DNA from 3 places in the Bacillus aquiflavi genome. Region 2 is predicted to be linked to each of the others. Evidence: predicted binding sites of a transcription regulator. Region 2 holds the regulator's gene; each other region holds the start of a gene.
The links. Region 2 encodes LexA, which represses DNA repair genes until DNA is damaged. Its sites were predicted from a motif close to CGAACATATGTTCG; they were not measured.

Region 1: the regulator LexA is predicted to act here: its motif matches at 3,652-3,665, upstream of K6959_RS10435 (Y-family DNA polymerase).
Region 3: the regulator LexA is predicted to act here: its motif matches at 3,999-4,012, upstream of K6959_RS03625 (YhjD family protein).

Annotation. Positions count from the first base shown of each region.
Region 1 is NZ_CP082780.1:2,157,740-2,168,307, reverse strand. Features, by position in the region: gene K6959_RS10455 (glycosyltransferase family 2 protein) at 1-292, opposite strand, end outside; gene proC (pyrroline-5-carboxylate reductase) at 358-1,203, opposite strand; T-box leader at 1,256-1,477, opposite strand; gene K6959_RS10445 (MBL fold metallo-hydrolase) at 1,684-2,640, shown strand; gene K6959_RS10440 (SDR family NAD(P)-dependent oxidoreductase) at 2,656-3,453, shown strand; gene K6959_RS10435 (Y-family DNA polymerase) at 3,687-4,946, shown strand; gene K6959_RS10430 (YolD-like family protein) at 4,959-5,297, shown strand; gene K6959_RS10425 (CDGSH iron-sulfur domain-containing protein) at 5,345-5,542, opposite strand; gene K6959_RS10420 (iron-sulfur cluster biosynthesis family protein) at 5,761-6,090, shown strand; gene K6959_RS10415 (alpha/beta hydrolase) at 6,120-7,055, opposite strand; gene K6959_RS10410 (hydroxymethylglutaryl-CoA lyase) at 7,317-8,222, opposite strand; gene K6959_RS10405 (acetyl-CoA C-acetyltransferase) at 8,378-9,568, shown strand; gene K6959_RS10400 (CoA transferase subunit A) at 9,639-10,328, shown strand; gene K6959_RS10395 (CoA transferase subunit B) at 10,359-10,568, shown strand, end outside.
Region 2 is NZ_CP082780.1:1,316,995-1,327,562, reverse strand. Features, by position in the region: gene K6959_RS06585 (ABC transporter ATP-binding protein) at 1-578, opposite strand, end outside; gene K6959_RS06580 (ABC transporter transmembrane domain-containing protein) at 583-2,331, opposite strand; gene K6959_RS06575 (YneF family protein) at 2,730-2,948, opposite strand; gene sirA (sporulation inhibitor of replication protein SirA) at 3,027-3,470, opposite strand; gene tkt (transketolase) at 3,681-5,681, opposite strand; gene K6959_RS06560 (DUF896 domain-containing protein) at 6,017-6,253, opposite strand; gene K6959_RS06555 (YneB family resolvase-like protein) at 6,327-6,980, opposite strand; gene yneA (cell division suppressor protein YneA) at 6,994-7,317, opposite strand; gene lexA (transcriptional repressor LexA) at 7,470-8,093, shown strand; gene K6959_RS06540 (SOS response-associated peptidase) at 8,337-9,008, opposite strand; partial or broken gene K6959_RS06535 (IS256 family transposase) at 9,188-10,383, shown strand.
Region 3 is NZ_CP082780.1:703,638-714,205, forward strand. Features, by position in the region: gene K6959_RS03605 (M48 family metallopeptidase) at 1-946, shown strand, start outside; gene K6959_RS03610 (IDEAL domain-containing protein) at 1,008-1,247, opposite strand; gene K6959_RS03615 (competence protein ComK) at 1,518-2,108, shown strand; gene K6959_RS03620 (glycoside hydrolase family protein) at 2,423-3,337, shown strand; gene K6959_RS03625 (YhjD family protein) at 3,601-3,969, opposite strand; gene K6959_RS03630 (S9 family peptidase) at 4,565-6,559, shown strand; gene K6959_RS03635 (AimR family lysis-lysogeny pheromone receptor) at 6,714-7,850, shown strand; gene K6959_RS03640 (LCP family protein) at 8,281-9,201, shown strand; gene K6959_RS03645 (TVP38/TMEM64 family protein) at 9,290-9,907, shown strand; partial or broken gene lepB (signal peptidase I) at 9,919-10,480, shown strand.

The DNA of each region.
Region 1 (10,568 bases), 840 kb from region 2:
TAATTCGGGGATTGTGTGCTGCTAGTTTTTCCATTATGAGACCTGTTTCATCAGTAGAACGATCATTAACAAGAATCCATTCAACGTTTTGATAGCTTTGTGTAAGCTGACTTAATATACTGCTTTCGAGATGATCCTGCTCGTTTCTTGCTGCAACAATGACGGATAGAAGGGGACCTTTAGTTTGAATCGGTTCATCATCTAGACTAGGTAATCGCTTTAAGCCGATTGCTGTTTCAATTAAAATGAAGATCCAAACGATTGCTGTTAAGCTAAGCAAAATGATTGTCATTGTAGTCACTTACTCACTTCCCTTTTAATGCTTTGCTTTAATTGTAAAGAAAAAGCAATTAAAAGTTAAGAAAGTTGTTTGCTTTTGTTGATTTCTGTACTTAACATTGATCCTAGCCGTTTAGATTGGGCAGTAGCCTCTTTAATACAAGAAATAACAGCACGTTGGACGCCATGGGCATCTAATATACGAATCCCAGCTTCAGTTGTCCCGCCTGGGCTTGTTACTTCACGCCGCAGCTGTTGTGGCGGTTTCGGTGACTTTGTAAGCATTTCTGCAGCCCCGAGCAACGTTTGAATAATTAATTCTTTTGCTGTTTTTTGTTCAAGACCGATTTCCATTGCACTTTTTTCCATTGCTTCAACAAGATAATAAATATATGCTGGTCCGCTTCCAGACAGTCCAGTTACAGCATCAAGCTGATATTCTTCTACAAACGTTGCTAGCCCCACTGTTTCAAATATTTTTTTAATCTCATTTTTTTGTATTTCGCTCACTTTGTCGTTAGCCGCAAGAGCAGTAGCTGACTTTCCGATAGCTGCTGATGTGTTTGGCATGGCACGGATAATCGAGTGTCGTTTTCCTGCAAGTGTTTCAATACTTTTAATTGATACACCTGCTAATACAGAGACGATTAAAATATCCTTTGTTAAATGTTCTTTAATGTTCTGAAGTGCTGTGGCTGCATCTTTTGGTTTCATTGCTAAAATAACGACATCTGCATTTGAGAAAAGCTCAGTTAAATTATACGTTGTTGTTACGCCATATTGGTTATATAACTGCTCCAGCCTGTTTTTATCATGTCTATTCGTTACGTAAATATTTCCGCCAGGAAGTAATTGATTTTCTACTAAGCCGGCAATAAGTGCTTCTGCGATTGAACCTGCCCCGATCATTGCTAACTTTTTCATACATATCCCTCCGAATCTTTTATTTGTAAAAAACAAAAAGATCTTTCATCCTGTAAAGGACGAAAGATCTTGCTTCCGTGGTACCACCCTTATTCACCTTTTTTTAAATTAAAAAAGGCGATCTCTAACCCCGTTAACGCTGGGTATGCGTCTAGGTTTACCTAACTGCTCATAAGATAGGTTCAATGGTCAAGAGGACGGTGAAGCCTTTCAGCCGCTGAACTTCACTCTCTGGCGTCATTTTCCATTTACTAGTCTTATTCATTGCTTTTCCATTCATTTATTTTAATTGTGATTATGCTTCATAAACAGCTTGTCTGTCAAGTGGTAAATGTTCATCTTTTTTAAATTATGATTAAAAAATTATGTGAAAATAATGACAATTGTTAATGATAAATGTAAACTTAACTTTATACACATTCTTTCAACGAGTGGCATTTTTTCATGTTATTTAAGTATAATTTTTAAGGAGTAGAGATTATGGTCGAATGGATAAATGGAATTGCAAAAATTACAGTGCCGACACCCTTTGCTGTCGGTGATGTACATGTATATGTAATAAAAGGCGATCGGCTGACGCTTATTGATGCCGGTGTAAAAACACCTGCTGCCTGGGAAGCTTTTAAACATCAACTAAAAGATCTAAAGCTAATCCCGCAAGATATCGAACAAGTTGTGCTGACACACCATCACCCAGATCATATCGGTATGCTTGATTTCTTTTTACCTGATTTGGAAGTATACGGACATCCGGTGAATGAAAGGTGGATAAATCGAACTGCTGATTTTATGAAACAATATGATGCGTTTTACCTACAGTTATTTAAGGATTCTGGTGTGCCAGATCGACTATTTCCAAAGATTCAACAAATGAAAAAAACGTTACAATTTGCATGTAATCGTTCATTAACAGGGACATTGCTTGAAGGAGACACTCCGCCAGGCATGTATGGCTGGAGCGTTATTGAAACTCCCGGTCATGCCCAAAGCCATATAGGTCTTTTGGATGAACGAAGAGGGCTTTTTATCGGAGGAGATCATCTTTTAGCTCATATTTCCTCTAATCCGTTACTTGAACCGCCTCTTCCAGGGAAAGCAGAGCGGCCAAAGCCTCAGCTTCAGTACAATGAATCATTGAAAAAGCTGCTTTCATATCCGATCGAAAAAATATATCCTGGTCATGGTCCTGATGTTTTAAACATTCATGAGCTTGTTGAAAAAAGATTGTCCCGTCAACATGATCGAGCGATGCAAGTAAAGGAAATGATTCACGAAAAGCCGCTAACTACTTTTGAAATTTGCAAACGTTTGTTCCCGAAAGTCTATGAGCGTGAGCTATCATTAACGATGTCAGAAACAATTGCCCAAATTGATTATTTGCAGTCGCTAGACCAGATTCATAAATTAGAAGAGAATGGACAGATTTTCTATTGTTAAAAATGAGGTGGAGTTGTGGCTGACAGAAGATTAAAAGGAAAAAATATTATTATTACTGGAGCTTCGAGTGGAGTTGGTGCTGAAATTGCCCGCTTATGTGCTCAGCAAGGTGCAAACTTAGTTTTACTTGCTCGAAGAATTGATAAGCTAATCGCATTAAAAGAAGAGCTTCAGCACCATTTTCAAGTCGATGTCATTGCTTGTCAACTCGATGTTTCCAACACAACTGAAATTGAGGAGGTTTTTCAAGAAGTTTTTAAGCAAATCGACCGAGTTGACGTGCTTGTTAATAATGCGGGATTTGGGATTTTCCGAGAAGCCCATGAAGCGGAAGTAAAAGAAATAAAAGAAATGTTTGCTGTTAACGTAATCGGTTTACTGGCTTGCACAAAAATGGTATTGCCAAAAATGATCGCTACACGTTCAGGCCATATTATTAACATTGCATCACAGGCTGGCAAAATGGCCACACCAAAATCAAGTGTTTATGCTGCCACAAAGCATGCTGTACTAGGGTATACAAATAGCTTAAGGATGGAGATGGTACGCTCAAACGTATATGTGACAGCCGTGAATCCCGGTCCGATCGCAACTGATTTTTTTACAGTCGCCGATCAGTCAGGTACATATGTAAAAAATGTTGGCAAATATATGCTTCAACCTCATGATGTAGCTAAAAAAATAGTGAACAGCATGTTAACGCAAACGAGAGAAATTAATTTGCCGCGCTGGATGAATATCGGGAGTGTTTTTTATACTCTTTTCCCGCAGCTTGTTGAAAGGCTAGGTAAAAAAGCATTTTTTAAAAAGTAATGTTGAATTCTTAAAAAAGAAGCTAACCTTTTACATAGGTTTGTAGCTTCTTTTTTTATTTAGTGAATAAGGACTATTTAGTAATAGGTCTAAAAACCTATAAATAATAAACGTTTATAATCCAATGGAAATATGATTTTTCATAAATTTCCATTGAAATAAAGTGTATATTTTTTTAAAATGTGAATATGCTATAACGGAACAAACGTTCTCTTTTGTGGAGGCGAAAAAACATGATTGATTACAGCAAAATGCCTCAAAATCAAATTTTATGTATTGATATGAAAAGCTTTTATGCGAGTTGTTCTGCTGTTATGCTCGGCTTCGATCCGCTTACAAGTTATATAGTTGTCGTTGGAGATATAGAACGGAAAGGGAGCGTTGTTCTTGCAGCTTCACCCCCAATGAAAAAGGAATTTGGGATAAAAACTGGTGCCCGTTTGTTTGAAATCCCTCAAGATCCGCGGATACATGTTGTCGAACCGCAAATGGCAATGTATTTACGAATTTCTACGGAAATAACGAAAATTTTTAATCGTTACGTTCCAGTAGAAGCGATTCATACGTACAGTGTCGATGAAAGTTTTATAAAAGTAGATGGTGTAGAAAGAATATGGGGGGATGCATGGACAATTGCCCGGAAAATAAAAGCAGATATTGAAAGAGAGCTCCAGCTTCCATGTGCAATCGGGATTGGCCCAAATATGCTGATGGCAAAATTATGCCTTGATTTGGAGGCAAAAAAGATCGGGATAGCAGAGTGGACATATGAAGATGTCCAAAAAAAGCTGTGGAATGTATCACCACTGCGAAAAATGTGGGGGATTGGAAAGCGGATTGAAAAAACGTTAAATGGAATGGGAATCTTTACAATTGGTCAATTAGCTCGCTATGATTTAACGAGACTTGAGAAAAAATTTGGGATTATGGGAAATCAACTTTATTATCATGCATGGGGAGTAGACCTTTCAGAGATTGGTTCCCCGATTTTGAATGAGCAAATAAGCTTTGGAAAAAGTCAAATTTTACTTCGTGATTACAAAGAAGAACGCGAAATTAAAAGCGTCATTCTCGAAATGTGCGAGGAAGTTGCTAGGAGAGCTCGAATGCATAAAAAAGCCGGAAGGACGATTAGTTTAGGTGTTGGCTATAGTTACGAAGAATTTGGCGGAGGATTCCATCGTTCAAAATCAATCGAAATACCAACAAACGTAACGATGGAGCTTTATCGTGTTTGCCTTGAGATTTTTCATGAGTATTATGAAGGAAAAACAGTACGGCAAATTTCCATTTCCCTTGCTAACATCGCAGATGATAACATGTTTCAGCTGAGTCTTTTTGATCAGAATAGCTGGAAAAAGAGAAAGCTTGGCTATGTAGTTGACGGAATTCGTCAGCGTTTCGGATCAGGAGCGTTGTTGCGCGCTGTTTCTTATACGAGCGGAGGAACAACAAGAGAGCGGACAAAGCTTGTTGGAGGCCATAAAATGTAAGGGGGAGAGGACTTGCTTCGCGACCGGGGAAATATTAAATGGGTTTCGTTAATGTTGCCTGAGCATGTTAAGTTATTAAGAGAGTTAGCAGTAAACTTGGAAAAGGTAGAGAAGCCGATTTTAGATGAGCAAACATATGAACAATTTGATCAATTAATTTATGAGGCAATGGCGGAGAATTATCTTGTACACTTTTTTTATTATCAAAATGGAAAAATTAAATCTTTTAAAGGGAAAGTACATTCCGTAGATCTGTTGCAAAGAGAGTTAAAAATGATCGATATGTATGCAAATAAACAGTCATTACAGTTTGATTACATTGTCGGGATGAATAAATTTGATGAAAATTAAGGAGATGATAGAAGAGCGGTTACGCCGTTGGATAACCGCTCTATATTTTACTTGGCGCGAACGGACGATTCAAAAAATGTTTTATGTGTACCGTCGCAAAAAGGCATTTTAGCGGATTTTCCGCAGCGGCAGAGAGAAAAAGTTTGCTTTGTTTCAAACTTGTTTCCTTCCATATCAATTAATTCAACATCGCCAGTAACACGGAACGAACCGTTATCCATTACTTTAATTTGTACTTTTGACATGTGCATACCATCCTTTCAACATTACATTGTATTGTACAGCCTGTAGAATAAGTGATATTCTCGGGGTGTAAGCCGAATAGAACTTGTCGCTCATAAGCTTACAACGAAGAATGCGAACGTTTGGCAACAGTCTGAACTACATTACATGTATTGTAATTGAAGTTTTCTGAAAATACAATCTTTACTATATGATATACAAAAGAAAGGAAGAACTATTCGTGGAAATTACTTTAACGAAAGCTGCAATTGAAAAATTAGCCGAGAAGTCTGTTGAACAAAGAGGATATGTAAAGCTCGAGTATGACACAGATGGGTGTGAATGCGATATAAGCGGTGTAACCGTATTGTCGTTAGTAAACGAGCTATCCGACGATGATATAGAAGTAAGAACGAACAGTATCCCGATATATGTAGAGAAATCAAGAGAAATGTATTTTGATGAAGAAATGACAGTAGATTTTTCTGAAGCGGTAAACTGTTTTCAATTAAAAAGTCCGAATCAAATTTTAAACGGAAGAATGAGCTTTAAAGACTACACAAAAAACTAGTTGATAGATCATTCTAAAGGCAGTTTCATTTATAATGAATAACTGCCTTTAGAATGATCAGTAAAAACAAACTGTAATAAAAATTGATCGATCGCTTTTTCATACTCTTCACGGTTTTCGTTAAACGATTGGGCATGTGCTCCTTTTACCGTAAAAAATAATTTTTTTGGCCCCTTTTTTCGCTCGTATAGGGATTTTGTCATAGACGGCAAGATGTAATCATCTTTTTTACTATGAATAAAAAGAACTGGCTTATTAATTTGATCAATAATTGAAATTGGTGAGACAGCCTGAAATGAATAGTTGTCACGTATGCGCAAAAATACGTTGGCAATTGGCAAAAATAACTTTGGCGGAAGCTTCATTTCTGTTTTTAATCGATAAGCAAGCTGTTCCTTTAAGTCAGAAAAGGGACAGTCGGCAATATAAAAGTGTGCTCCATCTTCTAGTTCACCAGCATAAAGCAACATTGTGACAGCTCCCATTGACTCACCATGAATGCCAAGGATGAGATCATCTCCTTTGTGGACTTTTAACCAATCAACAACTGATTTTAAATCGAATTTTTCATAATAGCCATAGCTTGTTGTTTTCCCACCTGATTCCCCGTGCCGACGTTGATCATAAATGAGGCAGTTGAATCCCCGTTCAATGAAAAGATTCATATATTTGACTGAGTTTATTTTATTTTCTGTAACGCCGTGACAAATAATAACATAACGGTTTGTTTCATAAGGCTCAATTAAAACGGCTTTCAGCGAGTAGCCAAATGAGGAGGGAATGGTTATCTCTTTTTTTGGCAAAGCATGATAATCTCCGGGAATAAAGCGGCGTGCGTTTCTTTCCCTATTGATAATCAAAGAATCGTCTTTCTTTTTAATATACATCACTCTATTAGTAAAATAGATTCCAACTGTAATAACAGAAAGAAATAGGGCGGCTATTAAGGCAAATAATCGTTTCAAAGGTGTTCCCCCCGTAAAAGATCTTATATTTATTTTAATTCAAAAAGGAAATAGCTACCTTGAACAGACAGCACAGCTTGGAGACAAAGTCGATATTTGAATGAACATTCTTCAGACGAATTAATAACCGCGTCAAACGTCCATAAGCTGATAACGAAGAATGTGTGAGCGTTTGTCAACAGTCTGGGCTGTCTAGCACATATTTAATATTTCAACTCATACTTTTTCTATATAAAAATAATGATTTATAAAGTTAATGTATTAATTTGGATGATGTTGTAATTGATAATAAGTGCTTTCAATTGATCTTGATAAATGTGGTTTTACAATTTCAACAGCTTCAATCAGCTTTTCTAAATCAATTCCTGTATCAATGCCCATCCGTTCAAGCATATAGACAACGTCTTCTGTCGCGACATTACCTGCTGCTCCCGGTGCAAATGGACAACCGCCTAAACCGCCAGCAGATGAATCAAATCGATCGACCCCCGCTTGAAGAGCTGCGAATACATTTGTTAATGCTAATTTTCTAGTATCATGAAAATGAGCAGTTAACAAAACCCCAGGAAATGCTTGTTTTAGCTTTGAAAAAAGGGAAAATGCTTCACTAGGGACAGCCATACCGATTGTATCAGCTACACTGAGTTCGTCAACTTCAGCGTCTACAAACTCACGACATAAAGCTAATGTATCCTCCTCTAATATTTTTCCTTCATAAGGACAATAAAATGCGGTTGAAATACAAGCTCTGACAAAATATCCTTTGCTCTTTAAGCCAGAGATAATCGGTAATAGTTCTTTCATGCTCTCAGTGGTAGTTTTGTTAATATTATGTTTATTAAATGTATTACTAACACCAACAAAGACGGCAACAGCTTTACAATCCGTCATAGAAACACGCTCAATTCCTTTTTGATTTGGCGTAAGAACGATGTTTCGCGTTTGCTCATCGAGGCAGTCGGAGAGAATTTCAGCCGCATCAATCATTTGCGGCACCCATTTCGGTGAAACGAAAGAAGTAAGCTCCAATTCCTTGATGCCCGCTTTTTTTAAAGCAAAAATAAATTCCTTTTTAACAGCTGTTGAAATAAAGTTCTTTTCGTTTTGTAACCCATCCCGTGGACCGACTTCAATAATTGTTACTTTTTTCGGTAATTGTAATGACATGTTTCTCCCCCCTATTCTCATAAGTTTATTTTATAAAGGAATTTTTTATAAAAAATGCAAGAATAATAGAAAATTTGACAAAATTAGAGGATTTCTTTTATTTTGTGCGAATTATATAGTAATAAAGAAAAAGAGACATGAAAGGATGAAAGACAGTGGGGCAAACAGAAGTAGTTATTGTAAGTGCAGTTAGAACCGCAATTGGTAGTTTCAACGGGAGCTTGAAAGACATTTCTGCGCCTGAATTAGGAGCGGTTGCAATTAAAGGAGCGTTAAAAAAAGCAGGTGTTCAACCTGAATTAGTAGATGAAGTCATTTTAGGAAATGTGCTTCAGGCAGGACTTGGTCAAAATCCTGCAAGACAAGCTAGTTTAAAAGCGGGCATTCCTGAAAGCGTTTCCGCAATGACGATAAATAAAGTATGTGGTTCAGGATTAAAGGCAGTACATCTTGCGACACAAGCAATTTTAGCAGGGGATGCTGAAATTGTCGTCGCTGGAGGAATGGAAAATATGAGCCAAGCACCTTATGTGCTAAAAAATGCACGTTCTGGTTTTAAAATGGGTGATCAAAAATTAATCGATAGCATGATTTCAGATGGATTATGGTGTGCCTTTAATGATTATCATATGGGAGTAACAGCGGAAAATCTTTGTGAACAATATCATCTTAGCCGCGAAGAACAAGATGAGTTTTCGGCATTAAGTCAAGAAAAGGCGGCAAGAGCAATTGAAGGGGGAAAATTTAAAGAAGAAATTATCCCGGTAGTCATTCCGCAGCGTAAAGGAGACCCAATTGTTTTTGATACAGATGAATATCCGAAAAAAGGCACAACGATTGAAAAACTAGCGAAACTTCGTCCAGCTTTTAAGAAAGACGGAAGCGTCACTGCTGGGAATGCATCGGGTATTAACGATGGTGCAGCTGCCCTTGTAGTAATGAGCAAGGCAAAAGCTGAAGAGCTTGGACTCAAGCCGCTCGTTACGATAAAGGCAAATGCTAGTGCTGGGGTCGATCCTAGTATTATGGGAATCGGTCCAGTCGGAGCTGTAAAAAAAGTATTGCAAAAAGCAAAGATGACGATGGAAGAATTAGAGTTAATTGAAGCAAACGAAGCTTTTGCTGCTCAGTCGCTCGCTGTTGACAGGGAGCTGAAGTTTAATAAAGAGATTTTAAATGTAAATGGAGGGGCGATTGCACTAGGTCATCCGATTGGCGCAAGCGGAGCGAGAATATTGGTTACATTAATTCACGAAATGAAACGCCGCGATGCGAAGAAAGGTCTTGCAACATTATGTATTGGCGGCGGACAAGGCGTAGCGACAGTTGTCGAATTAAATGAATAATATTTTGTAGAATTCGTACTACATTTTAATATCATCCAAATCGAAATCAAGCTGAGAGGGGCGAGGAAATTTGAAGAAAATTTGCACTTCTTTTAAAGAAGCTGTCGCAAATATTCATGATGGGGCGACCATTATGGTAGGAGGATTTGGACTCTGCGGAATTCCAGAAAATTTAATATTAGCTTTAGTTGATAAAGGGGTTAAAGACTTAACAGTTATTTCAAATAATTGTGGCGTCGACGAATGGGGACTCGGTCTGCTTCTAAATAACAGACAAATTAAGAAAATGATCGGATCATACGTCGGTGAAAACAAAGAGTTTGAAAGACAAGTATTATCGGGTGAATTAGAAGTAGAGCTCGTTCCTCAAGGAACTTTAGCTGAAAAAATTCGTGCTGGCGGTGCAGGGATTCCAGCGTTCTATACGCCGGCAGGAGTCGGAACGCCAATTGCTGAAGGGAAAGAAATTAGAATATTTAATGGAAAAGAATATTTATTAGAGGAAGCATATACAGCTGATTTTAGCTTGGTAAGAGCGTGGAAAGGCGATAAAATGGGGAATCTCATTTATAACAAAACAGCCCAAAACTTCAGTCCTATGATTGCTGCTGCTGGAAAAGTAACCATTGCTGAAGTAGAGACGTTATGTGAAATTGGAGAGCTTGATCCTAACTATATCCATACACCTAGTGTTTACGTTCAAACAATTATTCAAGGAAATCAGCAAAAGCGAATTGAACGGTTAACTGTACAAAAATAGATTTAAATACGGATGAAGGGAGAGTTAAGATTGAAGACTGCTAAAGGAACAGTTCGTGAAAAAATTGCAAGACGTGCTGAAAGGGAAATCCATGACGGTTATTACGTAAATCTCGGTATTGGAATGCCAACGCTTGTAGCAAATTACATCTCCGAAAATAAACAAGTTGTCCTTCAGTCGGAGAACGGTTTACTCGGAATCGGTCCATATCCGAAAGAAGATGAGGTCGATCCAGATTTA
Region 2 (10,568 bases):
TATTTACGATAAATTGAAATAATCATAAAAATAATCGGGAAAAGAATCGTACAAACTAACGCCAGCTTAACATTTAAACTAAACATAGCAATAAAGATTCCGATTAATAAAAAACCACTTTGAATAAATGTGACTAAAACACTAACAAACATCTCTTTAATTGCTTCAGTATCATTCGTAACGCGCGAAACAATTGCTCCGGCAGGTGTTTTATCAAAATATTTTAAGCCGAGTGTTTGCACTTTAGAAAATACATCTATTCTCAACTGTTGAATAATTTTCAAAGCGATTTCTTGAAATTTTAACAATTGAAAATAAGAGACTAACACATTGGCAATTTGGATTGCCATAAACGCAGCTCCAAGTGTAAATAAAGGCTTAAACACGATATTTCTTGGTGTTAAGTAATCATCGATAAAAATTTTCACTAATATTGGCCCGATAATATCGCCAAGCGTTGTTAACAGCAATAAAAAAAATGCAATCGCAATTATTTTCATATGGGGTTTCGCATAGGAAAGGAGCCGGAAAAGAACTTTTCTCTGTTCCTTTCCTGTCAACACTTCAGTTTTATCCATATTTTTATCCTCCGTGTTCTACAAGTTCCTCAAGCTGTTGCCGTAAATACATTTCTTTATACCAGCCATCTTCGTCCATCAACTCTTCATGGGTTCCTCGTTGAATAATACGTCCTTCGTCTAACACTAAAATAAGATCAGCATGTTGAATGGCACTTAAACGATGGGCTGTAATGATCGTTGTTTTTCCTTTTCGATTTTCCTTTAAAGCTGACAAAATTGCTTCCTCTGTTTTTGCATCAACTGCTGACAGGGAATCATCTAAAATTAATACTTCAGGATCGATCATTAATGCTCTAGCAATAGCAATCCGTTGCTTTTGACCGCCTGATAAAGAAACACCTCGTTCACCTACGACTGTTTCATAGCCTTCAGTAAATTGAAGAATGTCATCATGAATATGAGCGACCTTTGCAGCTCTTTCAATAGCTTCAGCAGGTGCATTCGGATCGGTAAACGCAATATTTTCTCCAACAGTTGCTGAAAATAAAAAATGATCTTGCGGAACATAGCCGATCGCTTTTCGTAAGCTTTCAATTTTATACGTTTGTAAGCTTTTTCCACCAAAGCGAATCTCACCGTCATATCCCTCGAATTCGCGAACAAATAGCTTTAATAAAGTTGTTTTTCCCGCACCAGTCTTGCCGACAATTCCAATTGTTTCGCCTCTTTTCAATGTAAAGAAAATATCCTTTAACATCGGTTCATCTTCATTCGGATATGTAAATGTTTTAATAGCATATTCAATGTCACCGCTAGGTACAATATTTATTGCATCTTTACGATCATAAATTTCAGCTTTTTCAGCAAATAATGAATTAATTCGATCGTATGATGCCCGCCCTCTTTCCATAATATTAAACAGCCAGCCAAAAGCGAGCATCGGCCAAACCAGTAAGCCTAAGTAAGTTGTAAATGAAATTAATTGACCGATCGTTAATTCACCGTTGAGAACAAATTTTGCTCCAAATGTAAGTGCTAAGAAAAATGAAATACCGATAATAATAGAAATCGTTGGATCAAAAAGAGAATCAATCCTTGCAACAGCAATATTTTTATCTACTACATCTTGAGACTGCTTCCGAAATGATTCGATATCCTCTTGTTCTTGGCCAAATGTCTTAATTACTTTAACTCCTGTAATACTTTCCTGTGTTTTATCATTTAAAGAAGAAAATGCCTCTTGTGCTTTATGGAATCGTTTATGAAGAATGGAACCGTATAAGTTCGTAAAAAATGCCATAAGTGGCATCGGTATTAAGCTAATTAATGTTAGCTTCCAACTAATTGTCGTAGCCATTGCAAGAATAACGAAGCCGCCTGTTGCAATCGAATCAACAAATGTTAAAACACCTGAACCAGCAGTTAGCTGAATAGCCTGCAGATCATTCGTTGCATGAGCCATTAAATCACCCGTTCTCTTTTTTTGATAAAAAGACGCGGACATGTTCGTGAAATGCATGTATAAACGATCACGCAACTGGCGGGATAATTTTACGGCTGATCCGAAAATCATAATCCGCCAATAATACCTTGAGACGTACGTTAATAATCCGACAACAATTAACGCAACAAGCCATTTCGTCAAAATAGCCGGAGTCAATGTCCCATTTTTTATTTCATCAACAATTAAACCAATTGCTTTAGGCGGCAACAATTGTAAAATTGCGACAAAAATGAGGATGAAAACACCTGTTAAATATGCCTTCTTTTCTTGTTTAAAAAACCAGAGTAAATCAAAAAATACTTTCATGTTTATATCCTCCGCACTTTTATAAATATTTAGGATATTCAAAATTAAGAAAGTTTTAAATAGTAGTAGAAAAATGAAAAGGTTTATCTAGTTTATCAAACAACCTAAAAATAGGGAAGTATTTTGTTCTTAATTATTATCATTATTTTCTAATGTTTATGCTTACACTTCAGCAAAAAATCGTTATAAAGGGTGCTTGCAGATCAAGTTTTAACGACAGTGATTATTAAGTTTCATTTTGCTCTAAAGTTAAAAAAAACACTTGTTAGAGATTCCCTTAGTACGAAAAAAAACCACTTTTTATTGGAAATAAAAAGTGGTTTCTCAAAACGAAAAGTTTGACGGTTGTTTTTAATTATTAACAACCCATGAATTAATAACCCTTATGTATCAAGGATTTATTTCCCTTGTTGTTTGTTCATCGCTTGCATCATTTGATTAATTTTCTTTTGAGATGGTTTCATCCCCATTTGCATCATCATCACTTTTAACATTTGTTCATTAATTGGTGGATTTTTCTTTAAATAATTCATCATATATTTACGTGCAATGAAAAATCCTAGTGCTACTCCTGCCAATAGTACTAGAGTACCGCCTAGAATAAGTTGCCAAACCATAAAAAATTTCCTCCTTCATGTTGTCTCATTACAGTTTACTAAACGAAACACTAATATACAATATTTGCTGTAAATTTTTTATATAAATTTTCTTTCTTTTATCGGTTTTAGCCAACCGTAACGTTTGTTTTCTAAATCAACTGCCAAAAAAGAAGTTTCCCACTTCCGTAAAACTTCAAAAAAAATCGTTTCTGCCTCATAGCTCCCTTCTGCATGTAATTGTAAGGAGCGATCATACACTTCCATCTTCGCAGTACTTAATATTCCGTTCATTTCTAGATAATAGGTCATATCCTTTTTTATATGGAAATCATGTCGCTTGCTGAGCTGTTGTTTCATAATTTTATGAAGCCTAATGGTTGGGATTGTTTTTGTGATAAATTCAATTTGTCTTTTAATAATTAATTTAAGATCACCGCTAGCACGTTCAAAGTCTAAAAACAATTGATAAAACATCTGTTCTCTTCCGAAATAATGATCAGCAAACTCATCCTCAATTAAATAGAGCTGATAATTTCTCATCACATCTCCTCCAGGACAATCCTTTAAAGTCTATTATAAAAAATCGTCTGCAAAAGATGTGTCTATTACCGTCAAAAAAATATACTTTTTTTGTCGATTACAAAGGATTTTATATTGAATTGCTGATATTTCAAAAATTCAAATTCAAAATAAAGATAAAATGAGAAAAATCCACGGAGAAAATAATTTTCTCCGTGGTTTTTGAACCTTTTACTTTAATGATTTGAAACAGTTTACTACATTTTCAACAGTAAAGCCATATTCCATCATTACTTTCTCACCCGGAGCGGAGGCTCCAAATTGATCAATCGCTAACACAGCACCGTGATCACCTACGTAACGATCCCAACCGAAAGAAGATCCCATTTCAATAGCGAGACGCTTTTTCACATTCCCTGGTAAAATCGAGTCTTTATATTCTTTCGATTGTGCTTCAAAACGATCAAAAGAAGGCATACTAACAACCTGAACATGAATATCTTCGTTTGCTAATACAGCTTGGACTTCTACAGCTAAGCTTACTTCTGATCCTGTCGCAATAAGAATTCCATCAACAGCTTCCTTAGCAGCAGGAGAAACGACGTAAGCTCCTTTTGCTACACCCTCAGCGGCATTTTTATCTGTTCCTTTCAATGTCGGTAAGTTTTGGCGTGATAAAACTAATACAGTTGGCGTATTAGCTGATTTAACTGCAAGTTTCCATGCAGCAGCTGTTTCATTACTATCCGCTGGACGAATAACAGATAAATTTGGCATTCCTCTGAACGATGAAAGCTGTTCAATCGGCTCATGTGTCGGTCCATCTTCCCCTACAGCAATACTGTCATGGGTGAAAACATACGTAACAGGTAATTTCATTAATGCTGCAAGACGTATAGCTGGACGTAAATAATCAGAAAAGACAAAGAAAGTACCGCCAAAAACCTTCACGCCTCCATGTAAAGTCATCCCATTCATGGCTGCCCCCATCGCAAATTCACGTACTCCAAACCAAATATTCCGTCCGTTATACTCGCCGGGCATATAATCGGCTGCTCCTTTGATCATTGTCTTATTTGAACTAGCAAGATCAGCAGAACCCCCGATAAAAGACGGTACGTTCTTAGCAATTGCATTTAATACTTCACTAGAGGAAGCACGGCTTGCCAAACTTGATCCCTCTTCGTATACAGGAATATCTTGATCCCATTCCTTTGGAAGCTCATCGTTCATTGCTTGCACAAACTGTTGAGCTAAGTCAGGAAACTCCTGTTTATATTGCTCTAATAACGTATTCCATTCTTGTTCTTTTTTTGCACCATTTTCCCTAACTCGCTCATTAAAATGCTCATATACTTCTTCAGGAACATAAAAATCTTCCTCAAATGTCCATTTGTAAGCTTCTTTAGTCATTTTTAGCTCTTCGGCTCCGAGCGGAGCTCCATGTACAGCCGATTTTCCAGCCTTATTTGGCGAGCCGTAACCGATAACAGTCTTCACTTCAATTAATGTTGGCCTATTTTCATCTTGCTTTGCTTCTTGAATTGCTTTTGCAATCTCCGTAATATCATTGCCATCCTCTACACGTAAATATTGCCATCCGTAAGCCTCAAAGCGCTTAGCAACACTTTCAGTAAAAGATTTCTCAAGATCTCCGTCAAGACTTATATCATTTGAATCATACAAAACGATTAAGCGTCCTAGCTTTAAATGTCCTGCTAAAGAAGCAGCTTCTGCAGAAACTCCTTCCATTAAGTCACCGTCTCCGCAAATACTGTATGTATAATGATCAACAAGATGATAATTTTCCTTATTGTAAACAGACGCCAAATGTCGTTCAGCCATTGCCATTCCTACAGCCATTGCGATTCCTTGGCCAAGCGGTCCTGTTGTCGCATCTACCCCGGCTGTATAACCATATTCCGGATGACCTGGCGTTTTACTACCCCATTGACGAAATTGTTTAAGATCATCCATTGAAACATCATAACCAGATAGATGAAGCAAACTATATAAAAGCATTGAACCATGACCTGCCGAAAGTACGAAACGATCCCGATTAAACCAGTTAGGATTTTTCGGATTTTGATTCATAAATCGAGTCCACAATGTGTATGCCATTGGTGCTGCTCCCATCGGCATCCCAGGGGGTCCGGAGTTTGCCTTTTCAATAGCGTCAATTGATAATGTACGAATTGAGTTAATGGACAATGCTTCGATTTTTTTTAGCATTATATAACATCCTTTCATATTAAGATTACAAATAAATTCCATATACTTTAATATTATAATGACACATCTTATTATACAACTAAAAACAAATAATACAGCGGAAAAGGCCATTTTTTTTATCTATATATGTAAAAAGGAGAAATACTTAAATGCATTTCTCCTTTTAGACTTTGGCAAACGTTTGCATTCTTTCGTGCTTGCACTCGTTGTGAGTTATGAACACTCGTTCTATTCCCTTCCGCCTTGTGTGGTACGCCCTCGACTGACAAGCATGTTCAATCTTGGCTTTATCTCTAAGCCTAGAGAAGAAATATACTAAATGAAACCTACTTGTATTAGTGAAGGCGGCGTTTGTTATTTTGTATTGTTTTTAGTTTTTTCGGAGTAACATCATTCCCATTAGGGTCAATTACTTTTACCCCTTCCAAAGTGGTCTTCATTGAGGCGCGAAAAGCTTCTAAATATTCACGGCGAAGCTTCGATTGTTCTTTTGCTTCTTCATCAGTTAATGTTGAGTTCTTCGCCTTTTTAGCTAATTCATTAATACGGGCTATCTTTTCTTTTGGCAGCATCTTTTAGCTCCTTTGTTCCTTGTTAAATCAAAATTATGTTACTAAAGTTTACTCAGTTTTACAAGGAAAAAAACTATTTCTCCTTCTCCAGCTTGTTCATCTGCTCTTGGTAACGCCTATGAACAGTCGCTTTTGACACTTCATAGCCAAATCCCCTTAATGTGGCTGCAATTTCGGCAAAAGTTAATTTATTTTTACGCAATCGAATGATTTCTTCAATAGGCACATCAATTTTTGTTCTGCCAGTGCTTTCATTTATATTTTTCAAGTTTCTTTCTGGGCGATAGCCTTTTTCAATTGCACGCATCATGCCTCTTTTAATTTTAATATTATGAAGTTTTCGTTGATATTCCTCAACTATGCTAACAATGTTTAACACCATTGAGTCCGATTCAGATAATTGCAATTCGCCGTTATGTGCAATTGTATAGAGCTTTACATTCTCCTTTAAAATACAGTGAAGCAATGCAATCTTTGCATTTCCTCTGCCAAGTCTCGTTTCATCTTGTATAAGCACAGCACTAATTGCAGAATCCTTTAACATTGCTAGCAATTTCAATATACCTTCGCGCTCTAATTCATATCCGCTCGCCTTTTCCTTAATGATAGCTGCTACTTCAAGGCTATATACATTTGCAAGATGAAGCAATTCTTCTTCCTGACGCTTTAAAGATGTTTCTTGCGTTTCCTTTGTTGTACTGACACGACAATAAATAATCGCTTTCATTGTTATCCCTCATTCAATATTTTTCCGAACTAACTAAAGTTGTTTGTTCCTGCTCATTCTTTAGAACGGGAATCGTTAATGTTGTACCCGCAACGAGATAGCTTCCGTTAATTCCATTTGTTTTTTCTATCCAAGCGATAAATTCACTCGTTGTAAGATGATGTTTATCACTATATTCTTCAGCAAGCTTCCATAAAGAATCCCCTTCTTTAATAGTTATACATATGTAATTATCATCACTTCTACGGTCTGCTTGATCAACTAAAATGGTTGCGAATATGAAAATTAATGAAAAAAAGAGAATAATATATGAATAGTTTTTCCACAAAGAGTTCAATGTGAAACACCCCTTATTCGAATGTGTGTTCTGTTTTGTTAATTATAATACGAACAAGTGTTTGTGTCAATATTTTTTTCGAACTTATGTTTGTATCGATTGGAAATACATGCTATAATAAAAAACAATAATACATATTGAGGTGCGTTTTAATGGAAAAGATATCAAAAAGACAGCAAGATATCCTTGAATTCATTAAAGAAGAAGTGAAAAGAAAAGGTTATCCTCCTTCTGTAAGGGAGATTGGCGAAGCTGTTGGACTAGCTTCAAGCTCTACCGTTCACGGACATTTGTCAAGATTAGAAAGTAAAGGATTAATTCGCCGCGATCCGACAAAGCCGCGGGCAATTGAAATTCTAGAAGTAGATGAAACTGCTCATATTCCTAGAAGGAATGCCGTCAATGTACCTGTTGTTGGAAAGGTAACAGCTGGTCAGCCAATTACTGCAATCGAGAATATTGAAGAGTACTTTCCTTTACCTGAAAGCCTTGCGCCAACTGATGCAAAAGTATTTATGCTAGAAATCGTCGGAAATAGTATGATAGAAGCAGGTATTTTAAACGGAGATTATGTTATTGTTAGACAGCAGCAAGCAGCAAATAACGGGGATATTGTCGTTGCGATGACAGACGAGAATGAGGCAACAGTAAAACGTTTCTTTAAAGAAAAGGATTATATTCGTTTGCAGCCGGAAAATTCAACAATGGAACCGATTATTTTGCGAAATGTTACTATTTTAGGAAAAGTAACAGGCGTTTACCGCCATATTCATTAATTAAGATGAAGAACTAATTGAAAATTTGCCAACAGTCAGTATTTGAAGCAAATGCTCGAAACATTGGTTAAAAACGCTTGTTACTCGAGACGCACAGCACCGAGGCGGAAGTGAAAAAGACTAACCTGCAAGGTCAAGTTATGCACTTGACCTTTTTTTTATATGAAACTATAAATATAACAATCTCTAAATGTAGTCTACTGTCCTTCAAATACTGCACATCTAACAAACGTCGTTTAAATGTTAAACTTGTTTAATTAAATGTGGTGCATTATTTTTCGGAGAATTTACCTCGGGAGATACTTCATAGTAATCCATTAAATGACTATCAAATGGTTTTAACAGCTCTTTCAAATCATTTATGTTATTTATGGACGGATCTAACCAACGTTTTTCATCTTCTCGCTTTAGGATGACGGGCATACGTTCATGAATTGATGACATGAATTCATTTGCTTCCGTTGTAATAATTGTACAAGAATAAATAACATCATTATTTTGGGTTCGCCAACCTTCCCACAACCCAGCCATAGCAAAAAGCTCATCTGTTTTTAATTTTATCCGCACAGGGATTTTTTGCTCTCGCGTCTTCCTCCACTCGTAAAAAGAGTCGGCGATAATTAAACAACGCTTCTTTTTAAAAGCATTGCTAAAACTTGGTTTTTCAGCTAATGTCTCGGCTCTGGCATTAATCATGTTGTAACCAATTTTTTCATCCTTCGCCCAAGGCGGAATCAGCCCCCACCTTAAATACCCAAGCCGATTTTTATCTCCGTCATTAATGACAGACACAACATGGTGAGAAGGGGCTATATTATAACTCACTTTATACTCATTTTCATTAAAAGCCACTTTAACATTAAAACGCTTAATAATCTCATCATAGTTAGTAAACAGCGTAAACCTTCCACACATGATTTTATCCTCCGTCCGTTTACTTATAAAAAATACACAACATTATTATAATCAATTTTAATAGAGAATCCGGAGAGTGTAAAATATTTTGTGTAAATGAAAAATTCCATGTAAAAAGGAAGACCTTTTCTTGGTAGAATTAAGTCACCACAACCAATCCTAGAAAAGAGGTCTTCCCTATGAATCAGTTTACAACAGAAATTGTCGATGCACTAGTGAAAAAGCAAGATATTACTGAGGTTTTCCGTTCGCACTTGGAAATGGCAATCAATTCGCTGCTGGCGACAGAACTAACAGAATTTCTAGACTATGAAAAGTATGATCGGATTGGCTTTAATTCAGGCAACTCACGTAATGGGTCTTATTCGCGTACGCTTCACACGGAGTATGGCGACTTGGCAATACAAATCCCACGTGATCGTAATGGCGAGTTCAAACAACAGACGATCGCTCCTTATAAGCGCTCAAACGATACGCTGGAAGAGACGGTGATTCACCTATTCAAGAAAGGTATCACAATGTCTGAAATCGCCCAGTTAATCGAGAAAATGTATGGGCATCATTACACGCCACAAACGATTTCGAACATGACAAAAGCGGTATCAGAAACGGTTGAAGCGTTTAATAAACGTCCGCTGCACAACCGCTATGTGTGCGTGTATTTAGACGCAACGTATATTGCCGTACGTCGTGATACGGTGTCAAAAGAAGCTGTTTACATTACTGTTGGAATTCATGAAGACGGCTCAAAGGAAGTGCTCGCTTACACGATTGCCCCAACGGAGTCGGCTTACAACTGGAAGGAGCTGCTAGAAGAGCTGAAAGACCGCGGTGTAGAAGACGTCCTCTTATTCGTATCAGACTGCTTAAAAGGCATGGCTGACGCTGTCTTTAGCGTGTTTCCAAAAGCGAAATACCAAGTATGCCTTGTGCATGTCGGTCGCAATATTATGCATAAAGTGCGTGTAGAAAATCGCAAGGAAGTGTGCGAAGATTTTAAAACGATTCACCAGGCAAAGGACGCTGAAGCAGCTGAGCTAGCCCTTGGGCAGTTTTGTGAGAAATGGGGAAAATCGTACAAAAAAATCACGCAAGGCTTACTTGATAACCCATATTTACTGACGTTTTATCAGTTCCCAAAAGCGATTTGGCGAAGCATCTACTCGACAAATCTGATTGAATCTTTTAATAAACAAATCAAGAAATATACGAAACGTAAGGAACAGTTCCCGAACGAAGAATCGCTGGAACGCTTCTTAGTGACGCAATTTGAAGATTACAATCAACGTTTCGTCACGCGTTGTCATATCGGCTTTAACCAGGCCCGTGTAAGTTGGAAGAGATGTTTGAGCAGCTACATGAACCTATAAAATAATCAGGCGCACCAGCGCAAAATTTGGATGTATCGGAAAGTGACGAACTACCTTAAAGGGTTGAAAATTCATTTACACAAAAATATTGACAGTCCCAGAATCCGTCAAAAAAATAAATTACGCTAAATTATTAAACGTATGAAAAATCATAAAACTACTGAATTTATTTGTTCCATTTAAAAAAGGA
Region 3 (10,568 bases), 610 kb from region 2:
ATTTTTTGCTTTCGTTGCTACATTTCCACTTAGCTATATCAGTTATTCGTTTTCAAAATCATACAATATCTCCACACAAACATTTGCTTCATGGATGAAGGATGAGCTAATTGATTTCTGGATCAATTATGGAATGATGTTGATAATTGTTTCTGTTTTATATTGGTTGATTCAAAAAAGTAAAAAACGCTGGTGGTTATATGCATGGCTTTTGTCTATTCCTTTTACCTTATTTATTATGTTTGTCAACCCAGTATTAATTGATCCTTTGTATAACGACTTTTATCCATTGAAAAATAAAGAGCTTGAAACTAAAATACTTAAAATGGCAGATAAGGCAAATATCCCAGCAGATCACGTTTTTGAGGTAAATATGTCGAAAAAAACAAATGCTTTAAATGCATATGTTACAGGGATTGGTTCAAATTCGAGGATCGTGTTGTGGGATACAACATTAAATCGTCTGAGTGAAGATGAAATCTTATTTATAATGGCTCATGAAATGGCTCATTATGTAGAAAAGCATATTTATATTGGGATAGGCGGATATTTGTTGCTATCATTAGTCGGTTTATATTTAAGTGCAAGACTCATGAATTGGGCTATCAATCACTATGGAGAAGCATTAAAATTATCAACAGTTCAAGATATTCGCTCACTGCCTTTGTTTTTAATGATTTTATCAATGTTATTATTTATATCGGACCCATTTTCAAACATTGTTTCACGTTATCAAGAAGCACGTGCTGATACGTATGCCATTGAGATGACCGATAATCCGAACGCAGCCATTTCAACTTTTCAAGAGTTATCGCGGGCTGGATTAAATCAGGTAAAACCGCCACTTTTAGTAAAAATATTCCGCTACAGTCATCCAACAATGCTTGAACGAATGACGATGATTGAAGAATACGGGTTGAAAAAAAGTATAGAGCGGCAGCAATAAATCTTTATTCGTAAAAAAATGAAAAAATAAACACGAGAACTTTAAGGTTCTCGTGTTTTTCTTACGTTCCAAAGCGTACATTCAGTTCTTTTAATTGTTTACACAAAGAATTGAATGCTACTTTATCACGGTGATCAAGAGCTAAATCAATTTTTTTTAACAACTTTGTTTTCTCTGCTTTTAGCATCGCTTCAGAAAGAATCATGTCAACGTATAAATCTAACATAAAATTAGCTTCTTCATTTTGACGATTCATCGCACATGACTTCATAAGCTCTGCATATGATTTTTCATTTTTCATGAAAACCACCTCTGATGCCTTTTCAATATTATACGGGAAACAATAGAGATAATCAACAGAATTTTTATAATTTTTAGAAAAGTTAGTACCAATAGAGGAAATATTTTAAAGATATCAATTTGTGAGAAAAAATGGAAGAGGAAAATGGTAGGATAAAGTTAAGTTTTATTAGTGGGACATATATTCCCTGCTAATAAATTATCCCACTTAAATAGGCGATTTGCTCTTTTTAGGGTGGGATAAAAAAATGCCTGAGGAGGAGAAAAAGTAATGGTCAAAGACAAATGTCACTTAATTGAAGAGTACGAAGCAAATCCATTTACGATGATGATCATGCCTATTAAATATGAGAGTAATACGTACTCGAAAATTGTAGAATTTGAAGATGAATTAATCTCTCCATTAAAGCCGATTGATATTATTAAAAAGAGCTGCGAATATTTTGGTTCGAGTTTTGAAGGCAGGAGGGAGGGGACCCGACAGCTTATTGATATTACCCACAAAGCACCAATTACGATTGACCCCACCAATTCCATTTATTTTTTCCCAACGACATCACCGTCGCGCCTACAATGCATTTGGATTTCTCACGAACATGTTTTATCTCATAAACGGGCAGGTGCAGGCAGTACCCTTGTAACATTTCGTAATAAACAAATATATACACTTCCCATTTCATATGCTTCATTTGGAAATCAACTGCAAAGAGCAGCTTTATTACAAACAAAGCTTATGCAGCGACTAGAAGAAACAGAACGGCGATTCCAATATTTATGGTGGTCAGCTAGACTGATGAAAGTTTCACCAAAAGGCAGTCTTTATGAACAAGATGCTCATTTTCGAAGAAATCCATTTGAATAATTGCCAAAAGGGTTGTTCCAAAAATCGATGAAAATCGATTTTTGGGGCAATCTTATTTTTTCTATAAAGATTAAAGTTAAAAAATTTGCATGTAAAAGTAACAATTCTGTTTCATTTCTAACTGGTCAATCTTAATTAATATTCGTCTCCACCATACATGAAAATATCCATTATATGGAGCTGTCTTTTATTTTTTTGTAGCTTGTAAAGCTGAAGAAACTAAGGGGGATGTTGCTGGTACTGCCATTATAGAAGCTGAAGAAAATAATATTGAAGAAAGTGATATTGCAGAAAATAATATTGAACATACTTCTTTGGCAAATGCTGATCGACCGTTAAACATTCCAACATATGTTGATACGGATAATCACGCAACACATCCAAGAGTATTTAAAGATGAAACAAAAAAATACGGTTATGAATGGATTATGGTATTCACACCATATTCTCAAGGACAGGATCAATTTGAAAATCCTTTAATAGTTGTTTCGGATAATGGTATTGATTGGTTTGTTCCTAAAGGTTTAACAAATCCAATTGTTGCTCCAGAAAAACCAGATGAATTTCATTTTTCCGATACGGATTTATTCGATAATGGAGAAGAATTAGAACTATGGTTTAGGGAATCAGATAAAATAAATGACTCTAGACTCTCTCGCTTATTACGCATGACATCTACTGATGCTGTAAACTGGTCCGAACCAGAGATTACTTTTGATTTTGGTACAGGTGGTTATGGCTACGGTTCGCCAAGTGTTGTGATGATGGATGGGGAATATCAATTGTATTATAGGGAACATATGAATTTAAATTCAGAAGGTTATGTGCTTCAAAAAGCTAGAATACTAGGTGATTGGAGCGAAAAAGAAGAAGTCGTTTTTGATTTTGGAGAGAATTATAAAGATTATGTAAGCTGGCATGTTGAAATTAATTATATGGATGGAAAATATGTTGCATTAAATCATGCGGCTAAAGATAATCAATTCTTTGATGGAAAGTTATTTTTATTTGAATCTGATGATGGGATTCATTTTTACAATCCGAAGCTATTAATCTCTAAAAGTTTAGACGGATTTGATCACTCTTTTATCTATAAATCTTCAGTAGTAAAACATAATAATAAATACTGGATTTATTATTCAGCCTTTAATACTAATAATGAAAATTACATAGGACTTACAATTGGCAAGAGTTTCAATGATTTAATCGGGTATAAAGTGAGTGAATAGAAATAAATAATATTTACAAAACGTGTTTCAGTCTGTTAACAAAAAATATATTGCTAAGTTAAAATACAGATATTTATATAGTAACATTTTGTATAGTTAGTCGTTTATACACTTTCCGATTTACGGGAGTGTATTTTTATTTAATGGGAATTATTTATCATACTCGCACACGTAATCCGAAAAATACCAAATGGAATATCCGTCTTGCGTTTAGTATAAATAACACAGCCTTTTTAATCAGCTTATCACTTTAATAGGTCATTTTATTTTTCATTATAATGTCGTTTAAATAAATAATATTCTAATAGTTCTTGGACTTTATTTCGGATACGTGGATTAAAATAATTGTGCTGTTCTTCATATCCTTTATATATAAACAAAAACATAGTAAAGGAATCATCATGGTTAATTTGTTTCACCTTTAAATTTTTTTTATTCATGTAATGTTTTACTTGATAAAGTTCAGTCTGAACGATTTTTATCGTTTTATCAATTAAGTCTAAGTAAGGTTTTCTTAATTTAAATGGGCTGTTTTCTACAACAGTAAGATCCCGATTTAAAACGGTTAGCACCATCGGCAAATATATTGCCTGTTCGATTTTATCTCGATCTTGCTCAGGGATTTGCGTCATATTGTTCCCATGCTCCTTTGTATTTATTAGGAACGTACGTTCTGTCCCTATTGTATAAAAAAATAACCTCAATTACAAGGTGTACTCTTTTTAATCATAATATTCGCTTAGAAAAATATTAGCATGTTAATAAAGTCAACATCCATATTCAGATTGTAGGACAAGGTCAATTTTTAAACTCATTCCTTTCGATTGTTTGAAAATGTTTGTCAGTCGAGGTGCCGAGTAACAAGGCGGAAGCTAGAACAGTCGTTGCATGAGCTACAATGAAGTGTCAGTAACGAAGAACACGAACGTTTTGTTAACAGTCTGCATACATATTAAAAATGTTTGTCACTCAATGACAAGATTTTTTAAAAAGGTGCAGGAATAATTATTTCCATTGTCGAAAGAAAAAAAGAGACACGATAAAAATAGTCCATATATACCATATATTAACATCATTTAAGGCTTTAGATTCACTTAACCTTGAGTAGGGATATATTTGACTTTCATCCCAAAATGGAATAAAGAATTGTCGGGGATGCTGAAAATGAAATATTTCTCCCTCCCCATTGTTTTAGATAAATTTACACGTAAGAAAGGCGGACAAGGTATGACTGACAAACGGAGAATAACTGCAGAAGATTTATATGAGTTAAAATCAGTTGCTGATCCGAGATTGGCATCGAATGGAAAGGACTGTGTTTTTGTACAGACAGAGATTTTAGCGGATAAAGATGAATATTGTTCAAACATCTATTATTTAAATATTGAAAAGAGGGAGAAACCTGTTCAGTGGACATTTGGCGAGAATCGTAATCATTCACCACGCTGGTCTCCAGACGGGAGTAAATTAGCGTTTGTCTCCAATCGCAGTGGAAAAAATCAAATTTATGTGATGAGTATGAACGGTGGAGAGGCAAAGCAGTTAACTAATTGTAAAAACGGTGCAAGTAATCCAGTTTGGTCTCCTAATAGTGAGAAGATTGCTTTTTCTGTTTTGTTAGAGGAAAATGAATGCGTTGATAATAAAGTGGAGAAAAACAATGAAAAAGAGAAGCTTGTTCCACTTGTAATAGATAAAATGAAATATAAAACAGATGCAGAAGGTTTTTTAGAAAAAAAATATGCACAAATAGCAATTGTTGATGTTCTAACAGGAAAGAAGGAATTATTGACAAAGAGAAATGTTAACCATACACTGAATGCCTGGTCTCCAGATGGCAGTCAGTTAGTTTTTACAGCAAATATGAATTTAGAGTTAGACTTTTCTTTCGTCCTGGATGTGTATTTATTACATGTTGAAAGTAAAGAATTAAAAAAACTAACGAAAAGTACTGGTTATTTTCATCAGATTACATGGTCACCAAACGGAAAATATCTTGGGATCATCGGTCATGAACGTGAATTTGAAAATGCAACAATTTCAAAAATATGGATTTATAATTTAGAAAGAGAAGAGTTATCCTGCTTGACAAAAGATTTTGATATAGCGATAGGTGATCATGTCGTAGGTGATTTCCAACAAGGGATTGTTACTCCAGGATTATTATGGACTGAAAATAGTAGAGGCTTTTATTTTATTGCAACTGATCAGGGAAGTACAGCTGTATATTATGGCTCACTTAAAGGTGAAATGTACCCTATCGTGTTAGAACAACAGCATGTGTATGGTTTAGCAATTGATAAAAAAAATCATTTTGCAGTATTAGCAATAAGCAAACCGACTCATCCAGGGGATTTATTTTATCATCATTTTAAGACGAAAGAGGAGCACCAATTAACAGCGGTTAATGAAACATTTTTAAATGAAGTTATTTTAGCAGAGCCTGAAGCGATCCAATTTGTTGGAGCAGAGGATTGGAATTTGCATGGTTGGTTGATGAAACCAGTAAATAAACAAGCAGAAGAAAAGTATCCACTTATACTGGAAGTTCATGGTGGCCCACATGCCATGTATGCCAACACATATTTTCATGAATTCCAAGTACTGGCGGCAAATGGGTATGGAATTCTTTATACAAACCCTAGAGGAAGCCATGGTTATGGTCAGCAATTTGTTGATGCTGTCCGTGGTGATTATGGAGGCAATGATTATAAAGATTTAATGAGTGCTGTTGATTATGTACTTGATACATATCCACAAATTGATAAACAACGACTAGGTGTAACAGGAGGAAGCTATGGCGGTTTCATGACAAATTGGATTATTGGTCAAACAAAGCGATTTAAAGCGGCTGTTACGCAAAGGTCTATTTCTAACTGGATTATTTTTTATGGTGTCAGTGATATCGGTTATTATTTTACGGAATGGCAAATAAAAGCCGATATTTCTAATGTTGAAACACTTTGGAAACATTCACCTTTAGCATATGTAAATAATATAGAGACACCATTACTAATTCTTCATAGTGAGAAAGACTATCGGTGTCCGATTGAACAAGCCGAGCAACTGTTCATTGCATTAAAAAGAAAAAAGAAAACGGCGAAAATGATTCGTTTTCCTGAATCGAATCATGAGCTGTCTCGAAGTGGAAATCCTAATTTACGTGTCGAAAGGTTATGTGCTATTAAAGAATGGTTTAATAGTTATTTAAAAAATAATTAACTACTGATACTATCTGCAAGAGACAGCAGATAGTATCATTTCTTATTAATGTTAAATCGAGTTCCGATTTTTTAAATTCCGATTATTTTTGATAGCCGATAATGAACATGGAACGATCAATAAGGGATTTTTTTAAGAATGAGGTGTATATTTCATGACTGTTCAAAAACTATTACTCGAAATTGAGCAAGATGCTATTTCAAAAAATAAGGAGACTGAAAAGTGCAGAAACTTAATAAAGATAGCAGAAGTAAAAAGAGTTAATTTTACAAGCTATATTGATTTAATATCTGATGTTTATGATGATGAACCACGTAAAGAAAGTGAGCAGCTGCAAAAATTTTTAAATGTGACAAATAAAGCGGAGAATTTACGTGTTGCGATGGAATATTTAGATAATAAAGGTGAAACGAGTCTGTTAAAACAACTAGTTGACAAACAAAAATATTCGAAAAACTACTTGAATCGTGAATGGGCTAAACTTTATTATATTGTTGTAAAACGTGCAAAAGGTAACATATCGACTGAAGAAATTGTGCAATATATTAAAAAGACAAATTTTAAATCAATAGAGATGGATATATTAGCAAATATATATCAAATTTATGCCCTTCTTGGTTTGAAGTCGTCTTTTGATATTTTTCAACAGAGTGAGCAACTTAAAATAAAAATTAATCAAATTCGCAATGAATATATTCGACAATCATTTCAGTTGCGAATGAGTGAAATTGATGCCTACAGCGCCCTGTTAGGGAACGAGTTAGAAAAGGCACGGAAAATTGCACTGAATGTTGTTTCAAACGAGAAGCTAGTAAATTGGTTTCCTATGCTTTACACATCGCATCTTTACTCATTAGCGATGTCATATATGTACGATTCCTATGACGCAGCTGTATTTTATTTAGATGAAAGCTTAAAAAATTATAAAAAAATGCAGATTGAACGTGCACCGCACAAGATTAAAGAAGTAGAGCAAACAATTACTTTTATAAATAATTTATGGGGAAAGCAAACTGAGGAGCCAAAAAATATTCCTGAAAAAATTCATTTCTTTATTAATCAAGGAAGGCTATATGAGGCTAGACAAAATTTAATTAATTTAAGAGATTCTCAAAATGGAGAGCTTTCGCCATTTCAACTATATTATTGGGGAATTGCATTTAATTGTGAAAAATCGTTAGAGCGTTCCTATGATATGTTTCATTCACAAGGAAATTATTTTTATGCACAACTCCCTTTGCAAAAAATATCAAAAGATAAGAAATATTGGGAAATATTGAGGAATTTATAGCATGTTAGGGATAAATCTAGTTTTTTTTACATTCTAGAGGTTGATTTATTTTAAAAAAGAGGGATAATTTTCTATAAGATAATAAAAAGGAGGAAGATGATAATGAGAGATCCAGGAACAGTAATTGGCAACTAATAATATTTGATTAGAAACAAGGTAAAACAATCACACTATCGTCATAGATAGTGTGATTGTTTTATTTTACAGAAGAAAAATAGTAAAATAAAAGCAGCTGATTGCACTATTAATTGGAGTTGTTTATTTGTTCATTATATATTTTTTAGAGTAAAAAAATGATATGATTTAAATGAAAGTGGACAAAATACCAAATGAGCCAAAATATACTATAAAAATAGTGGAACTTTTTCTAATGAAAGAAAGTCAATATATATAGAAGCAGCTACTAGGTAAAAGAAAGGAACATACAAAAATGAGAGTAGAACGACATAAGCGGAAGAAAAGATTTCGAAAGGTTTTTGCAATTCTCTTTATCTTATTGCTTTCTGTAGTAGGATATATTTATATTCAATATCGGTCAGGAATAGCTGAATCGTTAAAACTTACTGATAGCAATCAACAAGAATTTGAATTCAATGGAAAAAAAGATCAATATGGCGGGATAAACATTCTTCTGCTAGGAAGTGACACGTATGAAAAAGAGCGTTCACGTGCGGACACAATTATGATCGTTCATTATAACAAAGATAAAGGAACATATAAAATAACCTCAATTATGAGAGATACTTATGTGGAGATTCCAGGACACGGAAAAAATAAAATTAATGCGGCGCTTGCTCTTGGCGGACCAGAACTGATGAGAAAGACGATAAAAAACAATTTTAATCTTGATATACAACATTATGCAATGGTAAACTTTGAAGGTTTTGTCCATGTCGTTGATGAATTATTCCCTGATGGGGTAAAAGTGAATGTTGAAAAGAAAATTGTGGAGAGTCCAGAAATGACGATTGAACCTGGGATTCAAAAATTAGATGGCAAACATTTGTTAGCGTATGTCCGTTTTCGGAGAGATGCTGAAGGCGATTTCGGTCGAGTAAAGCGGCAGCAAGAGGTTATAAAAACGATTGCCAATGAAATGACTAGTATTCATGGTGTGACAAAAATGCCTAAATTAGTCGGAATGATTACTCCATTTATTAATACAAACTTAAATACAGGTAACATGATTTTTATAGGAAAGGATTATTTTTTAAATAAAGATCAACAGATAGAATCATTTAGGATTCCAGTTGATGGAACATATACCGACAAACGTGTAAGCGCTGGTGCTGTGCTTGATATTGACTTGAACAAGAATAAGGAAGCCTTACATGAATTTATTCAAAAATAAATATTATTGTCCATTTCATGTGAAATTAACTATATTACAGCTTAAATGAACCCCATTTTTAATGCTAAGCTTATTGAGGAGACAGCTTATGGATTTTGAAGCGATCAAAACATGGATGACATTAGAAAATATTATGGATTTAATTGAAGAATACCGTTCATTCGGGCCCCTTTTAGGTATTTTACTTCCATTAATCGAGGCATTTTTGCCATTTTTGCCTTTAATTTTGTTTGTAATGGCGAATGTCAATGCTTTCGGATTATGGCCTGGATTTTTCTATTCATGGATCGGGGCATGTAGCGGCGCACTTCTTGTCTTTATTTTAATTAGAAAGTTTGGACATACGAGGATTTTAGCATTTCTCCAACATCAAAAACAAGTGAGCAAATTGATGAAGTGGTTTGAAAAACATGGTTTTGGACCGTTGTTTTTATTACTTTGTTATCCATTTACACCATCAGCTGTTGTGAATATTGTTGCCGGATTATCAAAAATTAACATCGGCCAATATATGTTAGCGGTTTTGGCTGGAAAAATGGTCATGATTTTTACTCTTAGTTTCGTCGGTCATGACATTATTTCATTAATTACGCAACCAATGAGAACAACGATTGTCTTAATCATTATTTTTATATTATGGTATGTTGGTAAAAGGATTGAAGTAAGATTGAATATGAGCGGAGAAAAAGACCACACAGGTGGGTGATGGGGGATATAATGAAAAAAGAGTTAATGAAAGAAAGTACAGAGTATCTTAAAGCGATATTAATAGGAATTATCATTTTTGTATTAATTCGTACTTTTTTATTTACTAACTATATAGTTAATGGTGAATCAATGATGCCAACTCTTGAAGAAGGAAATAAGCTGATTGTAAATAAGATTAGCACACAAATTGGAAAGTTAAATCGTTTTGATGTGATCGTTTTTCACGCTACTGACTGAAGAAGAAGAAGATTATGTGAAAAGAATTATTGGTTTGCCTGGAGATAGTGTTGAATATCGTAATGATCAATTATATATTAACGGTAAAAAATATGATGAGCCTTATTTAGATCACTATAAACGAGAAAATCAGGAGGGCTATTTAACGGAAAATTTTTTCTTAAAGGAGATTACAGGGAAAAATACTGTTCCAGGGGACATGTTATTTGTTCTTGGTGATAACAGAAAAGGAAGTTGGGATAGCCGTGATTTCGGTTTTATAAAAATTGATCAAGTTGTAGGAAAGGTGAATCTTCGCTACTGGCCATTAACTGATTTTGATACATCACTTTAGAATACATATGAATCTAGTTGAAAGAATTCGAAAGAGTAATTGAACTCGAATTTTTTTTTATTTTATTTCGTATTTCAAAATGGTCATA